One region of the Streptomyces sp. NPDC021356 genome, then DNA from elsewhere that is predicted to be linked to it. Evidence: riboswitches for the same ligand, from Rfam matches in the RefSeq annotation. Region 1 holds a riboswitch; each other region holds the start of a gene.
What was found. A riboswitch is a leader RNA that binds a small molecule or an ion and turns the genes downstream of it on or off. The one in region 1 is predicted to bind cobalamin.
Positions count from the first base shown of each region.

Region 2: linked by a shared signal. The riboswitch ahead of AB0G56_RS16030 (ribonucleoside-diphosphate reductase subunit alpha) and the one ahead of AB0G56_RS01955 ((2Fe-2S) ferredoxin domain-containing protein) in region 1 are both predicted to bind cobalamin.
Region 3: linked by a shared signal. The riboswitch ahead of AB0G56_RS09660 (HoxN/HupN/NixA family nickel/cobalt transporter) and the one ahead of AB0G56_RS01955 ((2Fe-2S) ferredoxin domain-containing protein) in region 1 are both predicted to bind cobalamin.
Region 4: linked by a shared signal. The riboswitch ahead of AB0G56_RS02480 (cobalamin biosynthesis protein) and the one ahead of AB0G56_RS01955 ((2Fe-2S) ferredoxin domain-containing protein) in region 1 are both predicted to bind cobalamin.

Region 1 is NZ_JBFACU010000001.1:435,225-440,579, forward strand. Features, by position in the region: gene AB0G56_RS01945 (ornithine decarboxylase) at 1-152, opposite strand, end outside; gene AB0G56_RS01950 (amidohydrolase) at 515-1,672, shown strand; gene AB0G56_RS01955 ((2Fe-2S) ferredoxin domain-containing protein) at 1,751-2,149, opposite strand; cobalamin riboswitch at 2,210-2,333, opposite strand; gene AB0G56_RS01960 (NDP-sugar synthase) at 2,502-3,842, shown strand; gene AB0G56_RS01965 (SDR family oxidoreductase) at 3,878-4,594, shown strand; gene glgX (glycogen debranching protein GlgX) at 4,659-5,355, shown strand, end outside.
Region 2 is NZ_JBFACU010000010.1:186,184-191,538, reverse strand. Features, by position in the region: gene AB0G56_RS16035 (ribonucleotide-diphosphate reductase subunit beta) at 1-113, opposite strand, end outside; gene AB0G56_RS16030 (ribonucleoside-diphosphate reductase subunit alpha) at 104-2,473, opposite strand; cobalamin riboswitch at 2,595-2,761, opposite strand; gene AB0G56_RS16025 (GNAT family N-acetyltransferase) at 2,815-3,321, opposite strand; gene mctP (monocarboxylate uptake permease MctP) at 3,397-5,025, opposite strand; gene AB0G56_RS16015 (DUF3311 domain-containing protein) at 5,022-5,300, opposite strand.
Region 3 is NZ_JBFACU010000006.1:68,132-73,486, forward strand. Features, by position in the region: partial or broken gene AB0G56_RS09645 (DUF4142 domain-containing protein) at 1-66, shown strand, start outside; gene AB0G56_RS09650 (glycoside hydrolase family 13 protein) at 82-1,749, opposite strand; gene AB0G56_RS09655 (metalloregulator ArsR/SmtB family transcription factor) at 1,878-2,237, opposite strand; cobalamin riboswitch at 2,318-2,502, shown strand; gene AB0G56_RS09660 (HoxN/HupN/NixA family nickel/cobalt transporter) at 2,532-3,671, shown strand; gene AB0G56_RS09665 (nucleoside hydrolase) at 3,702-4,685, opposite strand; gene AB0G56_RS09670 (hypothetical protein) at 4,881-5,355, shown strand, end outside.
Region 4 is NZ_JBFACU010000002.1:66,641-71,995, reverse strand. Features, by position in the region: gene AB0G56_RS02490 (putative cobaltochelatase) at 1-29, opposite strand, end outside; gene AB0G56_RS02485 (cobyric acid synthase) at 325-1,845, opposite strand; gene AB0G56_RS02480 (cobalamin biosynthesis protein) at 1,842-2,795, opposite strand; cobalamin riboswitch at 2,893-3,037, opposite strand; gene AB0G56_RS02475 (hypothetical protein) at 3,312-3,533, opposite strand; gene AB0G56_RS02470 (inorganic phosphate transporter) at 3,582-4,883, opposite strand; gene AB0G56_RS02465 (class II aldolase/adducin family protein) at 5,050-5,355, shown strand, end outside.

The sequences.
Region 1 (5,355 bases):
ACGTCGGAGCGGAACACGTCGAGCCCGACGATCTCCGCCACCCGCGGGTCCGCGCCCCGGCCCTGCTTGTGCCCCGGTGGTCCGAAGACCACGTCTCCACGGCGCCGGAATTCCTCCAGCGCCTCCAGTACGGGCACCCGCGAGTGATCCATCGTTCCTCCATGCCGGTTCCGGTTCGCGTTCCCGCATCGCCGTGCGGCCGCCTCCGCGCCCACCACGTACGCGAACACCGCCCCCACCACGTACGGGAACACCGAGTCCACCGCCGTGCGGGAACACCGATCGTGTTGCACCTGTGCCTGGATCGAAACCCGTGGGTGTCGCCGCGCCGGACGGTGGCACCCGGCCTCCGGCGTCCGGCCCAGGGCGCCGGGCAGTGGCACACGTGGTACCCGAAGGCGCCGTCGGGGGGTGCGCCCCGGACCGACGACGACCGTGGACCCCGCACGAAGGAGGCCAGGTGGACGGCACGTCCGACGACGCCGGCGTCGACGCCCGTGACGGGCTCGGCGCCGTGCACGACAAACTGCGCGCGGCGGTCGCCGAGCGGGCGGGGTCCCTGTGGGAGACCGCTCTCGCGCTGCACGCCGATCCGGAGGGCGCGTTCGCCGAGCACCGGGCCGCGGCCCTGCTCACGGGCCGGCTGGAGGAGGCCGGTTTCGCGGTGGAGCGCGGGGTGGCGGGGATGCCCACCGCGTTCACGGCCCGCTCGGGTCAGGGCCGCCCCGTCGTGGCGCTGCCGCTGGAGTACGACGCCCTGCCCGGCCTCGGTCACGCCTGCGGGCACAACCTCATCGCCGCCGCCGGCCTGGGCGCTGCGCTCGCGGTCGACGCCGTGCTCGGCGGCTCGGCCGGCAGCGTGCTGGCGGTCGGCACCCCGGCCGAGGAGGGCGGCGGAGGGAAGGCCGCGGAGGTGGAGGCCGGGGTGTTCGACGGTGTCGACGCCGCGCTGATGTTCCACCCCGGTGTGTACAGCTGGTCGCGGGCGCCGCTGACCGCACAGGTGCAGTACCGGGTCGCGTTCCACGGGCGCGCCGCGCACCCCACCGGCAACCCGACCGAGGGCGTCGACGCGCTCGCGGCGCTGATCGAGCTGTTCAACGTCCTGGCCCAACTGGGCCGGCGCCTGCCCGCGGCCTCGCACGTCCAGGGCATCATCACCGACGGGGGTACGGCCACCAACATCGTGCCGGAGTACGCGCAGGGGCTGTTCGGTCTGCGGGCGGCCACGACCGGGGCGCTGGAGGAACTGACCGGCCGGTTGCGCACCTGCGCCGAGGGCGTGGCGCTGGCCACGGGCACCAGGGCCGAGACCGAGCGCGCCACACCCCGCTACGAGCACTTCCGCGACAGCGGCGTGCTGTCCGACCGGTTCACCGGGCACCTGGCACGGGCCGGGATCACGCTGACCCCGCCCGTGCCGGGTGTCCAGCTGGGCTCGTCGGACATCGGCAACGTGAGCACACGTGTGCCGGCCATCCATCCGTTCGTAGCGATCATGGACGACGGGTCCGACCACACCCCCGAGTTCGCCGCGGCCGCCGCCTCGCCGCGCGCCCGTGACGTGCTCGTCGCCGTGACCGGCGCGCTGGCGTGCACGGCCGCGGACGTGCTGCTCAGCGCGGACCTGCGCGAGCGGGCGTGGGCGCGGCACAGGAACGGGGAAGGCTGACGCGGCACAGGAACGGGGAAGGCTGACGCGGCGCAGGCCCCGAAAGGCTCGCGGAACCGGCGGTCCGTAGTGCGGCGCTCAGGAATCGCCGCGGCGTCGCGGTGGGGTGAAGGCGTACAGGCCGAGGATGTCCGGCCGGGGAGCCACCCCGGGCCCGCCGGCACGCACCCACGCGACGATGTCCTCCGTCGCGTCGGCGTCGTTGACGAGCCCGAGCCAGAGGGGTCGTCCGCCGGCGGCCCGGCCCGCGGCGGACGGCTGGACGACCATGACGTTGGCCTGGTCGCACACGTCGAGGCATGCGGAGATCCGCACCGGCACCCGTGACCGCAGCCGCGCGGTCTGGGCCGCGTGGTCGACTCCGGGAATCCTGGGGCTGCCGCAGCAGCAGTCCCGGCACACGACGACACGGCACGGCGCCGTACCGCCTCCCGTCCCGGCCGTGTCCGATGTGTCCGCCGTCGGCTGTCCCGGCACGTCGCGCCACTCCCCTCCCGGGGAGATCCGCCCCGGTGCTCCGTGAGGGGGCGACCGCGTGAGTCTCCTGGCTCCCGGATCGCCGCTCCTCCCGCCTTCCCACCCCGTGCGGGGGCGGTGGCGCGCCGGAACTCGCTCACCGGTCACAGTGGCGGGACCGCGCCGGATTCGCACCGGCTTCCTCGGACCGCCGTCGCCCAATGTCGCCGGTCATCATCGCACCCCCTCCCCGATTCCGCCTGACTGCGTGTCATCCCCGCCAACCAGCGTAAATGACAAGTCACTTGACTTGACATGACACACGTTGTTGAATCATTGCATCGACAAGTCGGCTCGGAAGGCGGAACAGGCGATGGGGGACGACAGCACAGTCGGCATCATCCTGGCCGGCGGGCGGGGTGAACGGGCGAAGCCCATCACCCTGCAGTCCGCCGACTACATCCGCAGCAAGGCGCTCATCCCGTTCGCCGGCAGGCCGCTCATCGAGTGGATCGTCGAGGCCTGCCGCGACCAGGGCATACGCCGTTTCTACGTAGTGGCGCAAGGCGTGGAGAACCGCAGCCAGATCAAGCTGGTGCTGGGCCACGGCGAGCGGTACGGAGTCGAGATCGACTACTCGCGGGCCCGCTTCGACCCGTACAACGTGGGATCGGGCGCGGCCACCCTGCACAACCTGGAGCAGTGGAACCTGACGGGGACCGCGCTCGTCCTCCCCGTCGACTCGCTGTTCGAGTTCTCGCTGGAGAAGCTGCTCGCCGCCCAGCGGGACACCGACGCGGTGGTCACCGTGGCCGCCGTGCCCCGCACCCCCGAGGAGATCGCCGGCAAGTACGGCGTCATGCGCACCACCGCGCAGCGCCTGGTCTGCGGATTCCTGGAGAAGCCCCGACTGCCCGTCATCGAGCGGGAGTTCCCCGAGATCACCCAGCCGCAGGGGCCGCGCACGCTGGCCACCAACGCCGGGATGTACCTCATCGACTGCGCCCGCCTCAGACTGGCCGCGCGCACCCCCGAGCTCATCCGCCTCGCCCAGCAGCGCCTCGACTGGGGCAACGACCTGCTCCCCCGCCTCGTCGGCCTCGGTCACCCGGTGGCCGTCGAACCCATCGCGCGCCTGGGCGACCTCGGCAACATCCACGACTACCTGGGCACGCTCAGCGACGCGCTCAGCGGCCTGTACCCGCAGATGGACCGCGCCCTGGGCGCCCCGCTCAGCACCGACCCGCGTTACTGGGTCCACGAGTCCAGCCTGCGCTCCAAGGACCACATCACCGGCACCACACTCGCCCAGAAGATCGCCGAGGGCAGCGTCGTCATCGGACCGGGGGTGCGCATCGGCCGGCACGTCGAGATCGGCGCGGGTGTGCGGCTGCGCGCCACCGACGTCGGGGACGGCGTCGACCTGCACGAGGGCGTCCACGTCGAGGGCAGTGTGCTCGGCGACTCCGCCGTCATCGGTGCCTACGCGCACATCAGCGACTCCTACGTGGGCCCGATGGTGCAGGTGCACTCCGACGCCCGCGCCCCGGTGCGGCTCGAAGCCCTGTCCGCCGTGGGCGACGGCGCCCGGTTGTGGTCGGGAACCCGGCTCTCGGGCGTCAGCGTCTACCCGCGACTGCGTGTGCCGGCCGTCTCCGGAGTGCCCAGCGGAACCCAGCTCACCAGCTCGGACGACATCCTGCAGTGGGTGTGATCCACACCCGCCGCACCTCTTCGAGAGAGGCTCACGTGAACACTGCCATCGCCGTGATCGGCGGCACCGGCCGGGTCGGACGGATCGTCACCCGCAAGCTTCTCGACCGTGGTGAGACCGTCCGCGTCATCGGCCGCAGTCAGCAGCGCGCCCGCCGCCATCTGCCGCCGCGTGCCCAGTTCTTCCTCGGTGACGTCCGCGATCCCGAGTCCCTGCTCACCCCGCTGAACGGCTGCTCCGCCGTCGTCTACACCGTGGAGCCCGGCACCGACACAGCGGGGCCCGACAGCCCGCAGAGCACACTGCACGCCGGTGTGCTCCACACGCTGGACGCGCTCTCGCTCCAGGACGGTTTCGGGCGTGCCCAGTTCGTGCTCGTCAGCCAGCGGCACGTGACCCGGCCCGAGCACCCGATGAACGCCTACGGACGGATGCTCGACTGGCGGCTGGCCGGGGAGAACGCGGTCCGCGCCTCCGGGCTGGACTACACGATCGTCCGCCCCGGCTGGCTGACCGACCGGGCCGAACTCGCCGACGACGGCCGCGTCCACCTGGAACAGGGCGACCGCAGGGACGGCTACGTAGCCCTCCAGGACGTGGCCGAGGCCTGTGTGCAGGCCCTGTACTGCCCGTCCGCGAAGGGACTCACCTTCGAGATGCGCAACGGCGCGGGCAGCCCTCCCGGTGACTGGGAGGAACTGTTCGGCGGGCTCAGCGCGGACGAGTCCGTCCCGCTGCACGCCCCGGCCTGAACACCTCGGCCCCTCCTCACCACGGCACGTGCACGCCCCCCTTGACGCGAAACCGGAGACCACCATGACCGAGGCGCCGCAGATCTCGGCGGGACGCCCCCAGCCTCTGGGTTCCACCGTCGTCGACGGCGGAGTCAACTTCTCCGTCTTCTCGGAGCACGCCACCCGTGTCGACCTGCTGCTCTTCGACAAGTGCGACGACCCGCAGCCCTCGCGGACCATCCACCTCCACCCCGACAAGCACCGCAGTTTCCACTTCTGGCACTGCCATGTCGCCGGCATCGGTGCCGGACAGGTCTACGCCTACCGGATGGACGGGCCGCGCGACCCCAAGCGGTCGGGCACCCGCTTCGACCACCGCAAGGTGCTGCTCGACCCGTACGCCCGCGCCAACATCAACTCGCGCTGGAACCGCACGCTCGCGATCGGCCTGCAGGACAACGTCGAGACGTGCATGCGCAGCCTCGTCGTGGACCTGGACGACTACGACTGGGAGGGCGACCAGCCGCTGCGCACGCCGATGGAGGACACGGTCATCTACGAGATGCACGTGCGGGGCCTGACCGCGTCGCCCACGTCGCGGGCGGCGAGCCCGGGGACGTTCTCCGCGGTCGCCGAGAAGATCCCGCACCTCAAGCGGCTCGGCGTCACCGCCGTCGAGCTGCTGCCCGTCTTCGACTTCGACGAGACGCACGTCCTGCGCAACGGACCGGACGGCATCCCGCTGCACAACTACTGGGGCTACGACCCGTACGGCTTCT
Region 2 (5,355 bases), on a different contig from region 1:
TTGATCGCGTCCCGGTAGCGCTCGTAGAAGTCGGGGTAGCGCATGGGGCGCAGGGTCAGCTCGAAGCCCGGGTCGAGCAGGTTCGTGTTTCGGGTGCTGGTCATCACTGGCATGCCTCGCAGGACTCGGGGTTCTCAAGGGAGCAGGCGACCGCGTCGGGGTCGGCGACCTGCTGGACGGGGACGGTGGCGGGGGTCTGCGCCCGGGCCGCGCGGGCGATCCGGGTCGCCGGGCGCGAGCGCAGGTAGTACGTCGTCTTCAGGCCCTGCTTCCAGGCGTAGGCGTACATCGAGGAGAGCTTGCCGATGGTCGGCGTCTCCAGGAACAGGTTCAGCGACTGCGCCTGGTCCAGGAACGGGGTGCGGGCGGCGGCCATGTCGATCAGGCCGCGCTGCGGGATCTCCCACGCCGTGCGGTACAGCCGCCGCACGTCCTCGGGGATCCACGCGAAGTCCTGCACCGAGCCGTTCGCCTCGCGCAGCGCCTCCCGGGTACGGGCGTCCCACACGCCGAGCGTCTTGAGGTCGCGCACCAGGTAGGAGTTGACCTGGAGGAACTCGCCCGAGAGCGTCTCGCGCTTGAACAGGTTGGAGACCTGCGGCTCGATGCACTCGTAGACGCCCGCGATGGAGGCGATGGTGGCGGTCGGCGCGATCGCCAGCAGCAGCGAGTTGCGCATGCCGACGGCGGCGATCCGCTCGCGCAGGGCCGCCCAGCGCTCGGGCCAGGCGAGGTCCACATCGTAGTGGTCGGGGTGCAGCACACCACGGGCGGCGCGGGTCTTCTCCCAGGCGGGCAGCGGGGCGTTCCGTTCGGCGAGGTCGGCGGAGGCCTCGTAGGCGGCGAGCATGATCCGCTCGGCGATCCGGGTCGACAGCGCCTTCGCCTCGGGCGAGTCGAAGGGCAGCCGCAGTTTGAAGAAGACGTCCTGGAGGCCCATCGCGCCCAGGCCCACCGGCCGCCACCGGGCGTTGGAGCGGCCGGCCTGCTCGGTCGGGTAGAAGTTGATGTCGACGACCCGGTCCAGGAAGGTGACGGCCGTGCGGACGGTCTCGTCCAGCCGCTCCCAGTCGAGGTCCCCGCGCTCGGGGTCGGCGAAGGCGCCGAGGTTGACGGAGCCGAGGTTGCAGACCGCCGTCTCGCCGTCGTCGGTGACCTCCAGGATCTCCGTGCAGAGGTTCGAGGAGTGGATGACGTGGCCCGGCTCGGCCGTCTGGTTGGCGGTGCGGTTGGCGGCGTCCTTGAAGGTCATCCAGCCGTTGCCGGTCTGCGCGAGGGTGCGCATCATCCGGCCGTACAGCTCACGGGCGGGCAGGGTCTTCTTCGCGAGGCCGGCCGCCTCTGCCGCGCGGTAGGCCGCGTCGAACTCCTCGCCCCACAGGTCCACCAGTTGAGGCACGTCGGCCGGGGAGAACAGCGACCACTGCCCGTCGGCGTCGACGCGGCGCATGAACTCGTCCGGGATCCAGTGCGCCAGGTTCAGGTTGTGGGTGCGGCGCGCGTCCTCGCCGGTGTTGTCGCGCAGCTCCAGGAACTCCTCGATGTCCGAGTGCCAGGTCTCCAGGTAGACGGCCGCCGCGCCCTTGCGCCGGCCGCCCTGGTTCACGGCGGCCACCGACGCGTCGAGGGTCTTCAGGAACGGGACGATGCCGTTGGAGTGCCCGTTGGTGCCGCGGATCAGCGAGCCGCGCGAGCGGACGCGGGAGTAGGCGATGCCGATGCCGCCGGCGTGCTTGGAGAGCCGGGCCACCTGGTGGTAGCGGTCGTAGATGCTGTCCAGCTCGTCCTTGGGGGAGTCGAGCAGGTAGCAGGAGGACATCTGGGGGTGGCGGGTGCCGGAGTTGAAGAGCGTGGGGGAGGAGGGGAGGTAGTCGAGGCGGCTCATGAGCCCGTGGAGCGCGGCGACTTCGTCGACGGCCCGGGGGCTGTCGTCCTCGGCGAGACCGCTGGCCACCCGCAGCATGAAGTGCTGAGGGGTCTCGATCACCTTGCGGGTGATCGGGTGCCGCAGGAGGTAGCGGCTGTGCAGGGTGCGCAGCCCGAAGTAGCCGAAGCGGTCGTCGGCGGCCGGGTCGGCCAGCGCGTCCAGGCGGGCGGCGTGCAGGCGGACGAACGCGGCGGTCCGGTCGGCGATCAGTCCCTCGCGGTGGCCCGTGGCCACCGACTCGGTGAAGGACGTGACGCCCTGCGAGGCGGCCTCGGCGCGGATGGAGAGCGTGAGCAGACGGGCGGCCAGCCGCGAGTAGGCGGGGTCCTCGGAGATGAGTCCGGCCGCCGCCTCGGTGGCCAGCTCCCGCAGCTCCGCCTCGTCGGCGTGCGCCGACCGGCCGCGCAGCGCGGCGGCGGCGACCCGGCCGGGGTCGGCGTCGGGGAGGTCGGCGGTCAGCTCGGTCAGGGTCCGCAGCAGCGCGGCACCGGGACCGTCGTTCTCCAGGCCCGTGGCTGAGGCCGGATCGGCTGGCGCGATGGTCACTTGGGGCTCTCCCTCGCTCGGCACGGGGCCTCGCCGAGGGCAGGGGGCAGCACACGAGCGCACACGGCGCCGCGTCCACCGGCCCATTCCACGAGGCCCGGACGTCAGGCACCCGGACCGGACGGCCGGGCGCACTGTCGGCAGGTCCTCGGACTGACGCTCGTACACGGCCTTGAGGGCATACGTGACGAGTACACCGTTGCGGGACAGTTCCGGATTCGCACCGGATTCCCCTGCGACGACAGCGAGCATGAGCATACATCTTGTGCCGGGGGCGGAAGTCACCCCCATATGTTGTGCCTGCGGTGTGTCGCGTCGACTGCGGAGGGTGTCAGTCGCTGTCAGAGTGCCAACGCGTAGGTGAGCAGCGTGATGTCGTCCAGGTCCGGCAGCGGGTTCCAGTCCCGCTGCGGGGTGCGGACGAACCCCAGGCGCTCGTAGAGGCGGTGGGCGGCGTGCATGGTGCGCTGGGTGGACAGCACGAGGCGCGCACAGCCCTCGGTGGCCCGCGCCCGGTCCAGGCAGGCCCGCACCAGCGCCTCGCCCGCGCCCCGGCCGCGTGCGGCGCGCGCGACCGCGAGCATGCGTATCTCGGCCTCGCCGGGTCCGGCGATGTCGGCCATGGCGCCGCCGGACGGCACGAACGCGACCCCGCCGAGCACCGCTTCGTCCGCCACGGCCACCAGCACCTCGGCGGCGGCCGCGCGCTTGGCGACGTCCCTCAGCTCGCTCAGGTAGGGGTCGCTCTCCCCGAAGTCCAGCAGCCCGTCCTGGAGATAGGCCTGGGCGGTGATCTCACCGAGGGTGCCGTACTCGCCGGGCTCGGCCGGCCTGATCGCGAGGTCCATGGGGCCGAGTGTGCCGCACGGGTACGACAGCGGGCCGCCGGTCTTCCCGGCGGCCCGTGCCCTGGGTCCGGCAGCTCAGTGGGCGCTGCCCGCCGTGGCCGGCGGGAGTTCGACCGCGACGCCGGGGTCGCCCGCGTCGGCGGTGTAGTCCTGCGGGCTGGTCTCGTCGACGCCCTCGGGGGCCTTCAGCGCCTTCAGGACGAAGGTCAGGACGACGGAGACGACGACGTTCAGGGCGAACGCCGTCATGCCGATGTAGCCGATCTCGCCGATGCCCGGGATCTCCTTGGCCGAGCCGCCGAAGTGCTTCTGCGTCGGCGAGGCGACCCCGTAGGCCGCGACCGTGCCGTAGACCATGCCGACGGCCCAGCCGGCCAGCAGTGCCCAGCGGTGGAACCAGCGGGTGAACAGGCCCCCCACCAGGGCCGGGAAGGTCTGCAGGATCCAGATGCCGCCCAGCAACTGGAAGTTGATCGCCACGGTCTTGTCCATGGTCAGGACGAAGACCAGCGCGCCCACCTTCACCAGCAGCGAGACCAGCTTGGAGACCCGGGTCTCCTGCTCGGCCGTCGCGTCCGGCTTGATGAAGTCCTTGTAGATGTTGCGGGTGAACAGGTTCGCGGCCGCGATCGACATGATCGCCGCCGGGACCAGCGCCCCGATGCCGATCGCCGCGAAGGCGATGCCGGTGAACCAGTCCGGGAACATGTCCTCGAACAGCTGCGGAATGGCCAGCTGCCCGTTCTGGACCTTCACGCCCGCCGCGATCGCCATGAAGCCCAGCAGCGCCAGCAGGCCCAGCATCAGCGAGTACAGCGGCAGGATCGTGGTGTTGCGGCGGATCACCTCACGGCTGCGCGAGGACAGCGTGGCGGTGATCGAGTGCGGGTACATGAACAGGGCGAGCGCGGAGCCGAGGGCGAGGGTGGCGTAGGTCCACTGGCTCGCTTCTCCGGGCACGACCGCGCCGCGTGGTTTGCCGGTGGCCGGATTCGTCTGGCTGAACGCGTGGGCGGCCTTGGCGAAGATGTCGTCGAAGCCGCCCAGCTTGATCGGGATGTAGATGATCGCGACCGTGATGACGATGTAGATGAGCGCGTCCTTGACGAACGCGATCAGCGCCGGGGCGCGCAGACCCGAGGAGTACGTGTACGCCGCCAGCACGCCGAAGGCGATCAGCAGCGGCAGGTCCTTCACGAACCAGTTGGTGTTCTCGCCGCCGCCCACGCCCATCACGTCGAGCACCGCCTGGATGCCGACCAGTTGGAGCGCGATGTACGGCATGGTGGCGAGGATGCCGGTGAGGGCGACCGCCAGGGACAGGCCCTTGGACCCGAACCGGCCGCGCACGAAGTCCGACGTCGTCACGTACCCGTGCTTGTGCGAGACCGACCACAGCCGCGGCAGGAAGGTGAAGATCAGCGGGTAGACCAGGATCGTGTACGGCACCGCGAAGAACCCGGCCGCGCCGGTCGCGTAGATCGCCGCGGGCACCGCCACGAACGTGTACGCGGTGTAGAGGTCGCCGCCGAGCAGGAACCACGTGATCCACGTGCCGAACGACCGGCCGCCCAGACCCCACTCGTCCAGGCTCTGCTCGTTCTCCGCCCGGCGCCAGCGCGCAGCCAGGAACCCCATGACGGTGACGAGCAGGAAGAAGAAGATGAAGACGCCGAGCGCGACGCCGTTGACGCCGTCCTTCACCGGGTGGCACCGCCCTTCGGGGAGGCGGTGTCCGCCGAGCGGCGACCGCGCTGGTCGAGCTGCCACAGCCGGTAGGCGATCACCGTGAGGACCGTGGAGATGATCACCCACAGCATCTGGTACCAGTAGAAGAACGGGATGCCGATGAACGTGGGCCCCACCTTGGCGTACGAACCGACCCACAGCATCGCCACGAACGGCGCGACGAGGCAGAGGCCGATGACCACCCGCAGGGGTGTCACCACCCCTTTGCCCACTCCTGGCCCATCTGACATGTCGGCTCCGTCCCCTCGCTGGTCAGCCGTGCGATTGCGCAGGCAATCTAGGTCA
Region 3 (5,355 bases), on a different contig from region 1:
GCCACGTCCCACCCGCTGTCCCTCGGCGACGAACCGGGCCCGGCCCCCGCCCCGGCGGTGGGGTGAGGAGAGCAGCGGTGGCTAGGACAGCCACACGGTGGTGTCCGGGTCCAGCCGGCGGCCCGCCGGCGGAGCGCTGCTCAGCGGGACCTCGCCCGGCGGCAGCGGAACAGGCTGCGAGGACAGGTTGGTGACGCACCGCCAGCCGTCGCCGCGCGCGAACGCCAGCACCCCGGCCGGGGTGTCCTGCGCCCAGGTCAGCGACTCGCCCGCGAGCAGCTTGCGGCGCAGCCGCAGGGCCGTGCGGTACAGCTCCAGCGTCGAGCCCTCCACCCCGTCCTGCGCCTGGACGGCGTACGCCCCGAAGTCCGTCGGCTGCGGCAGCCAGGCCCCGCCGGGACCGAAGCCGTACGACTGTCCGGTCGTCGTCCACGGCAGCGGCACCCGGCAGCCGTCCCTGCCCTTGCGGAGGTGGCCCGTCTGCTCCCAGATCGGGTCCTGGAGCACCTCGGTGGGCAGGTCGGCCACCTCGGGCAGGCCCAGCTCCTCGCCCTGGTAGAGGTAGGCCGAACCGGGCAGGGCCAGCATCAGCAGGGTCGCCGCGCGGGCCCGGCGCAGGCCGGCCGAGCCGTCCACGGCGGGCGCGTGCCCGCCGGACAGCAGCCAGGCGTTCTCGTCCGTGCCCGGCGGGAGCACCAGCCGGGAGGCGTGCCGGACCACGTCGTGGTTGGACAGCACCCAGGTGGCCGAGGCACCTGCGGCCCGCGCGGTGGCCAGGGACGCGGCGATGGTGCGGCGCAGCTCCTCGGCGTCCCAGCCGGCCTGGAGGTACTCGAAGTTGAAGGCCTGGCCCAGTTCGTCGGGCCGGGCGTACAGCGCGCGCCGCGCGTCGGGGACCCAGGCCTCGGCGACCGCAGTGCGGGGCGGCGTGTAGGCGTCGAAGATCTTGCGCCAGTCGCGGTAGATCTCGTGGACCTCGTCGCGGTCCCAGTACGGGTGGCTGCCCGGCTCGACGTGCGGCAGCGCGTCCTCGCCGGTGGCCCCCATGTCGCCGACGTCGCGCAGCGGCTCGTCGAGGTCCTTGACCAGGGCGTGCGCCACGTCGACGCGGAAGCCGTCCACCCCCCGGTCCGACCAGAACCGCAGAGTGGTGCGGAAGTCGGCGCGGACCTCCTCGTCGCGCCAGTCGAAGTCCGGCTGCTCGGGCGCGAACAGGTGCAGGTACCACTGTCCGTCGGGCACGCGTTGCCAGGCGCTGCCGCCGAAGACGGACTGCCAGTCGGTGGGCGGCAGTTCACCGTGCGCGCCGCGCCCGTCGCGGAAGACGTACCGGGCGCGGGCGGCGGAGCCCGGTCCGGCCCGCAGCGCCTCCTGGAACCAGCGGTGCCGGTGCGAGGAGTGGTTGGGGACGATGTCGACGATCACCTTCAGACCGAGGCGGTGCGCCTCGGTGACCATCGCGTCGAAGTCGCCGAGGGTGCCCAGGCGCGGGTCGACGTCCCGGTGGTCGGCGACGTCGTAGCCGCCGTCGGCCAGTTCGGAGGGGTAGAACGGGCTGAGCCACACGGCGTCCACGCCGAGGGCGGCGAGGTGCGTCAGCCGCTGGGTGACGCCCCGGATGTCACCGAGTCCGTCCCCGTCGGCGTCGGCGAAGCTGCGGGGGTAGACCTGGTAGACGACGGCCTGCCGCCACCAGTCGGGACTGCGGGAGGACAGGTCGGGCGGCGCGTCGTCGGTGCGGTCGGTCACGCGGTCTCCTCTTCGTGCGTCGGAGCGACACAGAGAATCTGTCCAGATCCCCGGAAAAGCGAACACGTGGGGTGGTACCGGGGCACAGGGGGCGGCCGGCGGGGCGCGCCGTCACCCCGGAGCCGGCGTCAGTCCGTGTCCGCCGCGCAGTGCTCCAGCAGGTGCCGTACGTCCTCGTCCACCAGGCGGTAGCGCACCACGCGGCCCTCCTTCTCGCCCTGGACGGTGCCCGCCGCGCGCAGCAGGCGCAGGGCCTGGGAGACCGCCGGATCGTTCATGCCGGTGGCGACGGCGAGGTCGGAGACGGCCAGTGGTCCGGTGCGGTGCAGGGCCAGCAGCAGGGCGAGCCGCTTGGGGTCGGCCAGCAGCGAGAAGCGCTCCGCCCAGGCGCGGACGTGACCGGGCTCCCCGATCGCCGCGATGGCGTCGCACACCCGGTGGCCGTCGATGGTGCGACGGTCCGCGCGGTCAGCAGGGACGAGATGCATGCCCCCATCCTCGCAGGCACCGATGTGTGATCTTCCGTACCTGCGCAGGTATGCAGCTATGCAGACGACGGTCCCTCCCTCTACCGTGGGCGGGCCGTGGTGCTCGGGAAGTCGGTGCGAAGCCGACGCGGCCCTCGCCACTGTGATCGGGGAGTTCCCCTTCCGTCCGGCATCCGCCGGGCCACTGGTCGCACGACCGGGAAGGCAGGGAGGGAGGACGTACGGACCCTAAGCCAGGAGACCGGCCACGGCAGCTCACGAAGTGATCCACGAGGTGCTGGAGCGTGATACCGGATGACCCTGCCCAAGCCTGCCCCGACGCCGGCGGCCGTCCCCAAAGGGCCCGCCCCGGCGGCGTCCTTCCGCTGGCGCCGTGAGGACACCCTCAAGACCGCGGGCCTGTTGGCGGTGATAGCCGCCCTGCACGTCGTCGCCTTCGGCATCCTGTTCCTGCTCGTCGTCCCCGAGCACTACCAGGTCGGCACCAAGGCCTTCGGCATCGGCCTCGGCGTCACCGCCTACACGCTCGGCATGCGGCACGCCTTCGACGCCGACCACATCGCCGCCATCGACAACACCACCCGCAAGCTGATGGCCGACGGCAAGCGGCCGGTGTCGGTGGGCTTCTGGTTCGCGCTGGGCCACTCCAGCGTGGTGGTGGCCATGGCCGCGCTGGTGGCGGGCGGCGCCCAGCTCGCGGGCACCCTGATGAACGACGACTCCCGTACGCACCAGACGCTCGGCATCGTCGGCACCACCGTCTCGGGCACCTTCCTCTACCTGATCGCCGCCCTCAACCTGGTCGCCCTCGTCGGCATCCTGAAGGTGTTCCGGGCGATGCGCGCGGGCACCTACGACGAGCGGGAGCTGGAGGCCCACCTGGACTCACGGGGGTTCATGAACCGGATCCTGGGCCGCCTCACCAGGTCGATCTCCCGGCCCGGCCAGATGTACCCGCTCGGCTTCCTCTTCGGCCTCGGCTTCGACACCGCCACCGAGGTCACGCTGATGGTGATGGCCGGCTCCGGCGCGGCGGCCGGACTGCCCTGGTACGCGATCCTCTGCCTGCCCCTGCTGTTCGCCGCCGGCATGAGCCTGTTCGACACCCTGGACGGCACGTTCATGAACTTCGCCTACCAGTGGGCGTTCTCCAACCCCGTCCGCAAGGTGTTCTACAACCTGACCATCACCGGCCTGTCCATCGCGGTCGCCTTCTTCATCGGCACGATCGAGCTGGTCGGCGTCCTGCACGACAAGCTCGACCTGAGCGACACGGTCACCGGCTGGATCGCCGGACTCGACCTCGACCACGTGGGCTACGTCATCGTCATCCTGTTCGTGGTGGTGTGGGCGGCGGCGCTGGCGTACTGGAAGGCGGCCAGGGTCGAGCAGCGCTGGGCGGCGCGGGGCGGAGCGGGGGAGGCAGCCGACTAGCCCGCCCGCGGCCGCCCGGCGGGTCAGGGCCTACGCGCCCGGGCCCGCGTTCTCGACGGTGGCCAGGTACAGCTTCACGTACCGGTCCACGTCGATGTCCAGGGCCACGTCGACCAGCCGCTGCTCGCGCGCCTCGCCGTGCAGTTCCGCCTCGCCGGGGCGCGGGCGGCGGTCGACGACCGTCTGGCCGCGCGCCGGGCCGGGCGCGAGGTTCACCTCGACCGGCAGCCGGCGCGTGGTCAGCCCCGCCGGGTCGGCGACCGCGCAGACCGCGCCCGCGTCACCGAGCCCGCCCGCCGGGTCCTCCTCGCTCGTCACCGGGTCGCGGTGGGCCAGCAGCCGGCCGGCCAGCCGCTCGCCCGCCTCGGCGCTCGCGCCCAGCCGCCGCACGTCACCGGCCGGGACGATCACCCGCTCGAACACGTCGAGCCCGTACATCGTGATCGGTACCCCGGCGCTCAGCAGGATCGCGGCGGCCTCCGGGTCGTGCCAGACGTTGAACTCGGCGACCGCCGTGGCGTTCCCGGTGGCCACCGCGCCGCCCATGAACACGATCCGCTCGATGTTGCGCGTCACCTCGGGGTGGGTGCGCAGCAGCAGCGCGATGTTGGTCAGGGGCGCGGTGGGGATCAGGGTGACCGGGCGGGGCGAGGCGAGGATCTCGCGGCGCAGCAGCGCCACCGCGTCCACGTCGGCGGGCCGGCGGGCCGGGGCGGGCAGCCCGAGGTCGCCCATGCCGTCCCTGCCGTGCACGTGCAGCGCGGTGCGCACCGGCTCGATCAGCGGGCGCTCGGCTCCCCGCGCCACGGGGATGTCGGGCGCGCCCGCCTGCTCCAGCACGGTCAGCGTGTTCCGCACCACCTGGTCCACGTCCGTGTTCCCCGCCACGCAGGTCACGGCGCGCAGGTCGAGGCCCGGGTGGCGTACGGCGAACAGCAGGGCGAGCGCGTCGTCGACGCCCGTGTCGCAGTCGATGATCACGGGGGTGGCGTCGGAGGTGTACTGCTCGGTCACGGCGGGCTCCCTGGGAGACATGCGTGCGCTGCTTCGTCTCCACGAGCCTATGCCGCCGTCGCCGCCGGCCCGGCGCCGCGTCGGCCCCTCGTCTCACCCGGACGGCCCGGCGCGGTGGTGGGGGGCGCCACCGGGTGGTGCCGTGGGAGGACCGTCCGGTTCGCGCCGTGCCCCGTTCCTGTGGAGGACCCGCCCATGCCCCGTCCCCCGGCCGTTCGTGCCCTTGCCGCCGCCGTGCTCTGCGCGGGCGCCGTGCCGGCGGTCTCCGCCTGCGGTTCCGGTCAGGCGGGGCAGGCCGCCGGTGCCTCGCCCTCCGCCGCCGCGGCCACCCGGCCGGCCGGCCCCGCCTCGCCGGCCCCCGCCGCGCTCACCGCCGCCCAGGCCCAGGCCGCGCTGCTCACCGAGGACGACCTCGGTGCCACCTGGCGGCCGGCCGAGGGCGTCGCGACCTGGCGGGACGGCATCCTCAAGGCACGCACCACCGCCGCGCCCGACTGCCGGCGCCTCCTCGACGCCCTCTACGCCGACCAGCCGCTCGGCGTCCCCAAGGGGACGTACGCGGTGACCGGTTTCGACGACGGCGACGGCGCGGCCCAGCTGCGCCAGCAGGTCCTCTCGCCGCGCCCGGCGGACGTGGACCGTTCGCTCGCCTGGCTGCGCACCCTGCCGA
Region 4 (5,355 bases), on a different contig from region 1:
ACGGCCGTGAACGGAAACGCGGTACTCACTTCTCCTCGCCCTCCAAGTCGCCCTCGAGCTCCGTTCCCGGCGTCGGAGACGTACTCCGCGCCGAGCTTCTCGTACATCCGGTCGCCGGCCACGCCCGCCGGGGCGTCGTGGCCGGACAGGTGGTCCGCGGTCGGCGCGGTCTCCCGGGCACCCTCGCGGCCGTGCCGCCGCACGGCCGCCGACCGGCGCGGGCCGGCCACCCCGCACGCGGGACGGGGTGTGTCCGGCAGGAGGTACCCGAGGCGCGGGCCGCCGGCAGGCCGGTGCCGGCGGTCGCCGACGGCGGCACCGTGCTCATGCGGGTGCCCCCGGCGGGATGAACGGCAGTCCGCGCGGCGCGCCCGACTCGATGAGCCGCCACAGCGCGTCCGTGTCCGCGTGCTCCTCGACCAGATCGCCGAGCCGGTCCAGCTGCTCCTCGCGCAGCGCGGCGAACGACGTGCCGGGCGCGGGCACGAAACGACGGCCCGCGGCCGAGGCGACCTCCCGCAGGAACGCCCGCCGGAAACCGTCCGACTCCAGCGAACCGTGCCAGTGCGTGCCCCAGACGGGCCCCACCCGGCAACCGTCCAGGAACGCCTCACCGCCGGTGACTTCGGCGACCCCGTGGTGGATCTCGTACCCCTCGACCCGCTCGCCGAGGGCCTCGCCCACCGGCCGGGCGAGGGTCTTGCCGGCGGCGAACCGGACCCGTACCGGCAGCAGGCCGAGCCCGTCGACGTGCCCGCGACGGCTCTCGACCTCGTCCTCGATGTGCTCGCCGAGCACCTGGAAGCCGCCGCAGATCCCGAGCACCGGCCGCCCCTCGGCCGCCCTGCGCCGCAGCGTGCCGGCGAGGCCCCGCTCCCGCAGCCAGTCCAGCGCCCGTACGGTGCCCCGGGTGCCCGGGACCACCACGAGGTCGGCGTCGGCCAGCTCCTCGGGCCGGTCCACGAACCGCACGACCACGCCCGGTTCGGCGGCCAGCGCGTCCACGTCGGTGAAGTTCGACATCAGGGGGAGGGCGCAGACGGCGACCCGCAGCACGTCCTCACCGACCGGCGGCGCGACCGCGGACTCCCGTACGGCGCCCCGCAGTGACACCCTCAGGCCGTCCTCCTCGTCGATGCCGAGCCCGTGCCGGAAGGGCAGCACCCCGTACGTCCGCCGGCCGGTGAGCCCGCGCAGCATGTCGATGCCGGGCTCCAGCAGCGAGACGTCACCCCGGAACTTGTTGACCAGGAACCCGGCGACCAGCTCCTGGTCCGCCGGGGCCAGCAGGGCGACGGTACCGAAGAAGGAGGCGAAGACACCGCCGCGGTCGATGTCGCCGACGACGACCACGGGCAGCCCGGCGCCCCGTGCGATCCCCATGTTGACGATGTCGGTCCGGCGCAGGTTGATCTCGGCCGGGCTGCCCGCCCCCTCGCAGATCACCGCGTCGTAGGCGTCCCGCAGCTCGGTCAGGCAGTCCAGGACGGTCCCCAGCAACTGCCGCTGGCGTCCGCCGTGGTAGCCGCGGGCGCTCATCTCGCCCACCGGCCGGCCCAGCAGCACGATCTGGCTGCTCTGCTCGCCGCCCGGCTTGAGCAGCACCGGGTTCATCAGCGCGGTCGGCTCGATCCGGCAGGCCTGCGCCTGCATGGCCTGCGCCCGCCCGATCTCGGCGCCCTCCCGCGTGACGAACGAGTTGAGGGACATGTTCTGCGCCTTGAACGGCGCCACTTTGACGCCCTGTCGCACCAGCCACCGGCAGATCCCGGCGGTCACGACGCTCTTCCCGGCGTCGGAGGTGGTCCCGGCGACGAGCAGACCGCCGCCCCGACCGCTGCTCATGACGTACGTCCCTTCGTCAGACGGTTGCACAGCAGCTTCGCGGCGGCGCACGTGCCGAGCGCGAGCCAGCTCACGCGCCGTGAGAGCCGTACGGCCCGGTCGACGTCGCCCACCTGGACGGCGCGCCCTCGGCCGTTGAGCACCGGCCGGTGCTCCACCCGCCCCCCGTACGACAACGTGCCGCCCAGGCGCACACCGAGCGCCCCCGCGAAGGACGCCTCCACCGGCCCCGCGTTGGGACTCGGATGCCGGGCGGCGTCGGCGCGCCAGGCCCGTACGGCCCCCCGCGGGTCGCCCCCTGCCACGGTGGCCAGGACAGCGGTCAGCCGGGCACCGGGCCAGCCCGCCACGTCGTCGAGCCGGGCGGAGGCCCACCCGTAGCGCCGGTACCGCGGTGACTTGTGACCGACCATGGCGTCCAGGGTGTTGACGGCCCGGAAGCCGAGGAGGCCCGGCACGCCCGCGAGGGCGCCCCAGGTGAGCGCACCCACCACCGCGTCCGAGGTGTTCTCGGCGACCGACTCGACGACCGCGCGGGCGATCCCGTCGGCGTCCAGGGCCTGCGGATCGCGCCCGCACAGGTGCGGCAGCCGCGCCCGGGCGGCCTCGACGTCACCCGACCTGAGCGCCCGCCCGATGGCGCCCGCCTCGCGGGCGAGCGAAGTACCGCCGACGACGGCCCAGGTGGCGGCGCCGGTCAGCAGGACGGAGCCGGTGGGGGAGGAGCGGACGGCGCGGGCCGCGGCGGCCCCCAGTGCGACGGCGCCACCGGCGCACACTGCGGTGTGGAGCGCGCCCCGTCCGCGGTGGTCCCGCCACAGCACACGTTCCACGGCGCCCGCGGCCCGCCCGAACACGGCGACCGGATGCCCACGGCGGGGATCGCCGAGGAGCAGGTCACCGAGGAGGCCGGCGGCGGCACCGTACGCGAAGACGCGATCGGCACCCACTGGGTCAGCCGGCCGCGGGGTCGGTCAGGAAGTCGCTGATGAACCTCGGTCGGCAGCCGCGCATGGCGATGGGTCCTCACTCAGGGTGTCCGCGCCCTGGTTCGACGAGACCGGCGGAGAGAGTTCCTGGCTCCCGGGGGTGTTCGTCCCCGGTGACAGTGGCGGGACCGCGCCGGATTCGCACCGGCTTCCTCTTCTGCCGCCGTACATGGCCCCGGAAGTCCACCACGCCTCCGGAACAGCCGTCAACTTGCCGTTGACCTGCGGTGGGGTGGTGTGCCGAGGCTCATAGCCCTGACACACGGTCAGTGACTTGAAACGGCTGCTTTCGGCCTCTTTCCGCGCGGTGAAGCGAGGAAGACGCCTCTCGGTTGAGCTCCCGAAGGCGAGCCGAATGCGGCAAAAACCCCCGTAAGCGCCCCAGAAGGGCTTACGGGGGTTGGTGCAGAAGGTGCGAGGCGTGACCACGCGCCCCCTGTGGCCAGGGCGTTTCCTCTCGTCAGCCCAGAATCGTTGTCAGCCCAGAATCAGGGAGATTCCGTAGGCGACGGCTGCCGCACACAGGGCGAAACACGCATACGCGCCGGCGGTCGCGGCCGCGGCCGAATCGCCGCGGGTCGACGCCGCCTCCCGGCGGGACAGGCCCGCGATGCCGAGGGTGAACAGGGCCACCAGGCCGACGGTGACCACGAGGCTGACGCCGAAGACGGAGCCGAGGGCTGCCCAGTCGATCTTCATGTCGAAGCTGCTTTCTCGATGCTCGATAACCGGGTGGAGGGGCGGGCGTCAGACCGCCGCGGCGGGCGGGGACGCCGCCGTCGCCGGGCTCGCGGGAGGCGCCGGCACCGCGCCGAGCGCGGACGCCGGAGCGGGGATGGTGGCCGTCAGGCCGTCCGGCACAGGTGCCGCCGGAGGCGGGGAGACGGCGGCGATCGCCTGGGTCACCACACCGGCCGGCTCCTCGGCCGCGGTCGCGCCCGTGGCGGGCGTGGCCGGGGCGACGTTCGTGTGGTCGACGACCTGGCGGCGGGAGATCTTCCAGATCGCTGCGCTCGCGGCCACCAGGAACACGGCGACGAGCGCGGTGCCCCAGTCACCGAGGCCGGTGACGGCCTCCGCGCCCGCGCCGACCACCGCCGCGGCCGGCAGGGTGAGCACCCAGGCGACGGCCATGCGGCCCGCGGTGGACCAGCGGACCACGCCGCCCTTGCGGCCGAGGCCCGCGCCCATCACCGAGCCCGACACCACATGGGTGGTGGAGAGCGAGAAGCCCAGGTGGGAGGAGGCCAGGATGGCCGCCGCCGCACTGGTCTGGGCGGCGAAGCCCTGCTGCGGCTGGAGGTCGGTCAGGCCGGTGCCCATGGTGCGGATGATGCGCCAGCCGCCGATGTAGGTGCCCAGCGCGATGGCGAGGCCCGCGGAGAGGATGACCCAGGTGGGAGGGTTGGAGCCGGGGGCGATGGCGCCGCCGGCGATCAGGGCGAGGGTGATGATGCCCATCGTCTTCTGCGCGTCGTTGGTGCCGTGCGCCAGCGAGACGAGCCCGGCAGAGGCGATCTGTCCGACCCGGTGGCCCTTCTCGGCCGCCTTGCCCTCCGTCTTCCGGCCGATCGTGTACGACAGCCGGGTCGCGGCCACCGCGGCGACGCCCGCCACGACGGGGGCGGCGACCGCCGGGAGCATGACCTTGGTGATCAGGACGTCGCCGTGCACGGCGCCGACGCCGGCCGAGGCGATGGTGGCGCCGATCAGACCGCCCAGGAGGGCGTGGGAGGAGCTGGACGGGAGTCCGACCAGCCAGGTCAGCAGATTCCAGAGGATCGCTCCGACCAGTGCGGCGAAGATGACCTCGGGGCGGATGCCGGTCTCGTCGACGAGACCCTTGGAGATCGTGTTGGCGACCTCGACGGAGAGGAACGCGCCCACCAGGTTGAGCACGGCGGACATGGCCACCGCGACCTTGGGCTTGAGTGCGCCGGTGGAGATGGTGGTGGCCATCGCGTTGGCGGTGTCGTGGAAACCGTTCGTGAAATCGAACGCGAGTGCGGTAACCACCACAATCGCGAGGATCAGCGAGAAGCTTTCCATTTACCCAGGCAATCGTTCGAGCGTCATTGGCTCGTCGAACGTAGGTAACCCGGGTGAACGGAAGATGAACTGGGACGGTCGCGGCGGTGTCCGGTTCTCCTGGCTTCCCTCCCGTCCGCGGGCCGGGCGGCCCGGCGCTCCGGCAGACGGCTGGCAGGATCGCCGCATGGCCGAACAGCAGCGGGACACAGGAAACACGAGGGACGCGCGGGAGCCGCGGGAAGCACAGGCGGTGCGCGGGCCGCAGGGGTCACGCGGGTCCCGTGAGCCCTCCGAGTGGTCCCATGAGCCCCCTGAGCGCCAGGAGTCACACGAGCCCCGAGCGCCACGCGAGCCCCGGGAAGACGAGCGCCGCGCGTGGCGCGACCTGGTGGCCACCGCCCGCCGCACCGTGGCGGACGGACTGGTCGTCGGCACCTCCGGCAACGTGTCCGTGCGAGTGGGGGACACCGTCCTGGTCACGCCGTCGGGC